Linked DNA regions of Xanthocytophaga agilis. The protein of the gene in region 2 interacts with the protein of the main gene of each other region in a pairwise test. Links are inferred from orthologs where the notes say so. Each region holds a gene or a part of one and is shown on either strand. Other genes may lie near its edges.

Region 1 (3,001 bases), on a different replicon or contig from region 2:
AGAAAACAATAGAAAACTACAATACAAAGAAAAACGCATAAAAGATAGATCACAAAGTTTATATGATAGATAAGCCTACTTTCTACCAAAGTCAGCAGGGTTTTCACCCCACACCTTTGTCTCCCACTTTAAAATAGGATTAGGGTAGGTATTTTCAGCCAGCCATTTTTCTGCCCGATCCAGTAATTCAAATAATTTATCATTATTATCTGTAGGCTCCAGTTTGGTCCGATGTTTCTTGGCCTGTACCCACTTAATGGCATTGACACTATCTGAATAAATAGGCAATCGGCTTCCTAGTCTCTGAAGATAGGCCAGTCCATGTACAATTGCCAAAAACTCTCCAACATTATTGGTCCCATCTTTAAATGGTCCCTGATGAAAAAGCTGTTCTTTTGTCTTGGTATTAACACCTCTGTATTCCATATCTCCGGAAGCCGTATTCCAGGCTGCATCTACCGAAATACTTTCCAGGATAGGCTTTCCAATCTTTGCCTTTTCTAATGGAGACAAATCCGAGCTACTCTTCTGGTTTGCATTTTTAAAAATGTGTTTTTTGCTATTTTCACCAAAAGCCTGTTCTGCCAGCTCCTTTGTTTCAAAGGACTTATATTCAGCACCGGCAAATCCATCAATTTGTTTTTTGCATTCGTCCCAGCTGGTATATACTCCAGATTCACGACCTTTCCAGACTACATAATATTTTTGCTTTGCCATAAGTAGATAAAAAGAAAGTTCAGACAAACGCCTGAACTTACAATATAATCAACTAATCTTTTATTTTTAATTACTGTACTTATTCGGACGTGTTTTAAAGCTTTTTTGAATTTCCTGCACAGCCGCTTTAAAATCCTTGTCTGTTTTCAGCATATCATTCACCGACTGAATGGCATGAATAACTGTACTATGATCACGTCCTCCAAAGTGGTATCCAATAGACTTCAGAGAGAAATCGGTATATTCTTTTGCAAAATAGATAGCCACCTGACGAGGTACTACTAGTTCTTTTTTACGGCTTTTGTCTTTCAGATCATCTACTGTTACCCCAAAATGTTCTGCTACCCTCTTTTGTATTACCTCAATATTTACCTCTTTGTCTACATGCTGCACAATATTCTGAATAGTCCGTTTGGCCAGATCCAGATCAATCTCCCTGCGATTGAGTGAAGCTTGAGCCATTAAGGAAACGATTACCCCTTCCAGTTCACGGACATTGGTATCAATGCTATGAGCAATGTACTCAATCACATCTATATCCATGGCAATTCCTTCAGCCTGTAGTTTTTTCTGAATAATTGCGATACGTGTTTCCAGATCAGGTTGCTGTAAATCGGCACTCAATCCCCATTTAAAACGCGAAAGCAAACGATCTTCAAAACCTACTAGTTCCCGAGGAGAACGGTCAGTGGTCATGATGATTTGTTTTCCAGCTTGATGCAGGTGATTAAAAATATGGAAGAAGCATTCCTGGGTTTTTTCTTTACCTGACAAAAACTGCACGTCATCCAGCACTAGTACGTCTACCTGTAAGTAGAAGTTCATAAAGCCCTGCATGTTGTTATTTCGTACAGCTTCAATGAATTGATTGGTAAACTTCTCACAGGACACATATAAAACAAACCGCCCTACATCATGTTGTTTGATGTAATTTCCGATAGCTTGCACAAGATGCGTTTTTCCCAATCCCACACCACCATATAATAACAACGGGTTGAAGGATGTAATACCAGGCTTTTGCGCCACAGCCATACCAGCCGAACGTGCCAGACGATTACAATCTCCTTCGATAAAGTTGTCAAAGTTATAAATAGGATTCAGATAGGATGCATATCCATTGCCTTCCAATTCATACAAATCAAATGGACTTTTGTATTTATCAGCATGGATATCAACCTTCGGATCTTTATTCTGTGGTGTTTTATTGGTTGGAATATTGATCACATAGGCTCGGTTCTTCTCATTTCCCTTATCAATCACAACCTGGTACTCCAAACGGCCTTCTGGTCCAAGCTCTGCATCAATAGCTTTACGTAATAAATACACAAAGTTATTTTCCAGATGCTCATGCACATATAGAGTGGGTACCTGTATGGTGAGGACATTGTTGGCGAGTCGTAATGGAACAATGGGTTCAAACCATGTCCTAAAATCCTTTTCGGAGACACTTTCTCCTATGATTTTAAGACAGTTATTCCATACTGTTTTACTGTCCTTTAGCATCCCTATGATCACGTCGTTAAGTGGTTACTCTGTGTATTTTCTAAAACAAGGACGACAAATTTGATAAAAAAAGCCTTAACAAAAAAATAAAAATCTGAACTTTTAATGGAAAAAAAAATTAGGGTAGCAGGATTCTTCAAAACACCTCAACACATTGAAAAGCAATTTTTTAACTCAAAAAAGACACTCTTTTGTCAGAGTAAATTACACAAAATTCTTTCTTTTGACAAATAAAGTTAAATTTTATCCTTTGTTACTACTTTATTCTTTGACAATATATTCTTTACAATGAAAATATCTCCCACTAAAAAAATTCAACTATAATATTCTGAACCAAGCAAACTATTCAAAATATTCATGGTTATAATTTTTTACTTTCCTTTAAGTACCTTTTTATTTTATTACTGATTGCCCTCCAGGTAGGATCGAAAGGAAATATGAAAATTCAGGAAAAGATTTGAAACTTAGCGATTGAATCCACAACTTTGATAACCACAATTCACTAAACTTAATTTTGTCTTCCAATGCAATTCGATGATTTCGCTGGTATTACTCAAGAAGAATGGAAACAACTCATTCTAAAAACGATCAAAGCCGAAACACAGGAAGAGAAACTACGCATCTATACACAAAAGCTTATTCAGCATCCGGAGCCGGGTATTGAAATCCAACCGTTCTATACAAAGGAAGATGTGGTAGGCCTAGAGTATCTTCAGGGCTTTCATCAGTTGTGGGCTCAGACCCGACAAACTACTGGCTGGATAAATATAGAGAATATTAT
Region 2 (2,928 bases):
ACCCTTATAATTAAACTATTTTGGAGTTTATCTGATAACCTGATGAATGCGTTTTGTCTGCTATGATCTATATTTTTATTTATCCAGATCAATAAAGCAGTATTATTTTCCTGACGTACAATTATATAATCTTACTGGTATATTTAGAAAAGTCCGAAACAAGACTTCCCGATAACTATGTAGCTAACGGGAAGTCCTGTGAAGAATTACTTCTTCTTATGTCTGTTTTTTCTAAGGCGTTTTTTTCTTTTGTGTGTAGCAATCTTGTGTCTCTTTCTTTTTTTTCCGCAGGGCATAATTGTAAAATATTTTAAAGTGAATAAATATGATAAAAGATCTTCAATATTGTATAGAATCCGATATCCTAAAAATCAACAGATATTAATTAGTTGCTTCCAGTTCTTTTAAATACTCATCAGCAGCATTTAATATCATTACATCATCTGTACCAGCCTTAGCTTCTTCTAAAAATTGTCTGGCACTAGCTTTGTCTCCCAATTCTGCATAACTTATTCCTAAGTATAATTTAGCCTGCAGATTTACAGGATTATTCTTTAAAACTTCTTTGAATCGCTCAACAGCCTTATCATATTGGCCTGAACGAATAGAAAGCAATCCTAAATTGAACAATGCCTGTTCGTTTTTTGGGTCTTCGGCAATCACTTCTCTCAACATCGCAATCGCCTGCATAGGAGAAGCAGAGTTAGCATATGTAACAGCCATTTTAGCTTTTGCATTCAGTTGTTTTGGATTTTTATCCAGAACTTTCTGATAATATCCCCGAGCCTTCTCTCCATAGATCTCTACCTTTTCGGCATCTGTCACAAAAAAGAATGCATCGTAACATGCATCAGCAGCACTTAGCAGATTTTCCTCAGAAGGCTCCAATCCAACGATCAACTCACGATATACTGCAACACTATCAAAAATCATTGCTTTTCGATATATGCCAGCTAAAGAATCCGCAAAAATAATCTTTTTTTCTTTATCCGTGCTATTTTTATATTGATTTGTCAGATTTTTTATAGCACTCGCCTGTTCTGCTGATAATGACTGACTATGTGAAGACTCAGTAGTCACAGCCTCGGCTTGCTGTCCTGTTGGCTTATTATCTATTTTCTTGTCTTTGTCACTTACAATTACTTTGGGTAAACTATACAACACTCCTATAGCAAGAAGAGCAACAACAATCGAAATAATCTGAGATTTCTTCATAACATATAATATATAACCGACGACAAAGTTGGTAATCATTCCTGACAATACCAATGCATCTTGTTCGTGTCTAATAAAAAAATGCCACATACTCATTGTAACGCAAATCAGTGTTACAATGAGTATGTGGCTATACGGTAATGAGTCTAGTTTGCCGTAGTATTTATAAACTTAAAATATAAAAGTAAGCCGAAAAATCTCTTCAGATTAGTTAGCCGATACTTTTATCTTTTTACTAGTCTTAATCTGCTCAACAAAATCTTTAGCAGGCTTGAATGATGGAACGAAATGTTCATCAATGATCATAGCTGTGTTTTTAGAGATGTTGCGAGCTACTTTCTTGGCTCTTTTCTTATTTACAAAGCTACCAAAACCACGGATATAGATATTTTCACCTTCAGCCATTGAGTTTTTCACAACGGAGATGAAAGATTCTACTGCTTGGGCGATGTCAGCCTTGTCAATACCGGTTTTTTCGGCGATTTCTGTAATTACTTCTGCTTTTGTCACTGTGATAAACTGGTTAAGAGTTTGCACTATTTATAGATTCATTCACGATTTAGGTTGTATCAAACGTTGCAAAATTAACATATTGTATGGTATAATAAAAATTATATCCTGTTTATAATCATTTAATTTTGAGGCAAATACTACATCACTTCTATTACAATTACCTCTCACCTAAATATATACTTATTTTACAGGAAAAGTAAATCACAGACTACGATCTTTAACGATTTTGAACAATTTTAGGCTTTTATTCATTATAACGAAAAAGGACTTTAATTATTTTTATCATTGATTAACCAAGACACATTTGCTTCGCGCCTTATTGAATGGTATGAATACCACAAACGAGACCTTCCTTGGCGTCACACAAACGACCCATATCACATATGGTTGTCAGAAATCATTCTGCAGCAAACCCGAGTGAAACAGGGGCTGCCTTATTATCAGAATTTTGTAAAAGCTTTTCCAACTATATTCGATTTAGCAGCGGCACCAGAACAGGAAGTATTACGACTATGGCAGGGTCTGGGTTATTACTCTCGGGCAAGAAATATGCAGGAAACTGCTAAAGCCATTGTAAATCAACAGAATGGGTCATTCCCTAATTCATATATCGCTTTAGTAAAACTAAAAGGGATTGGTCCCTACACAGCAGCAGCCATCGCTTCTTTTGCTTTCAAAGAATCCGTAGCGGTATTAGATGGTAATGTGTTCAGGGTGCTGGCTCGATTATATGGTCTGGAAACAGATATCGCTACCAGCAAAGCTAAAACCCTATTTTCAACACTGGCCAACCAACTTATTTCTTCAGATAGCCCGGATTTGTATAATCAGGCTATCATGGAGTTTGGAGCTATTCAGTGTACACATTCTTCTCCGGATTGTTTACTATGTCCTTTTCAACAGGAATGTGAAGCATTTCTCACAGGACGTCAAAACATCCTTCCTATAAAAAGTAAAAAAACCGTTATAAAAAATCGTTTCTTTCATTACATAGTTTTTCATGTTCAGAACCGCATTGCAATGCGCCTGAGAGGGAGTAAAGACATTTGGCAGGGATTGTACGATTTTTGGTTGAGTGAAAACGACAGTATTCTAGACACAGATGAATTGGTAAAACAACTTGATCTGGATTTATCTGATACCATCTATACCATCAAAGCACCTGAAAAAGCATACACACATTTATTAAGCCATCAACGT

The links.
Region 1: the proteins of QNI22_RS25045 (region 2) and dnaA interact in binary tests that used the Escherichia coli proteins (3 or more experiments, as listed by UniProt). The link is inferred for Xanthocytophaga agilis from one-to-one orthologs.

Annotation. Positions count from the first base shown.
Region 1 is NZ_JASJOU010000002.1:515,976-518,976, forward strand. Bases 3-2,924 are described here. They hold dnaA (chromosomal replication initiator protein DnaA), read right to left. Parts: upstream 2,221-2,924; coding sequence 784-2,220; downstream 3-783. Other genes in these bases: QNI22_RS08970 (hypothetical protein), read right to left, coding at 3-39; QNI22_RS08975 (ribonuclease H1 domain-containing protein), read right to left, coding at 76-717; QNI22_RS08985 (methylmalonyl-CoA mutase family protein), read left to right, coding at 2,745-2,924. In the rest of the region: more of QNI22_RS08970, read right to left, coding at 1-2; more of QNI22_RS08985, read left to right, coding at 2,925-3,001. UniProt on the Escherichia coli protein: Plays an essential in the initiation and regulation of chromosomal replication. Binds in an ATP-dependent fashion to the origin of replication (oriC) to initiate formation of the DNA replication initiation complex once per cell cycle.
Region 2 is NZ_JASJOU010000010.1:69,158-72,085, forward strand. The notes cover bases 75-2,923. They hold QNI22_RS25045 (HU family DNA-binding protein), read right to left. Parts: upstream 1,726-2,923; coding sequence 1,423-1,725; downstream 75-1,422. Other genes in these bases: QNI22_RS25040 (tetratricopeptide repeat protein), read right to left, coding at 382-1,305; mutY (A/G-specific adenine glycosylase), read left to right, coding at 2,014-2,923. Also shown: more of mutY, read left to right, coding at 2,924-2,928.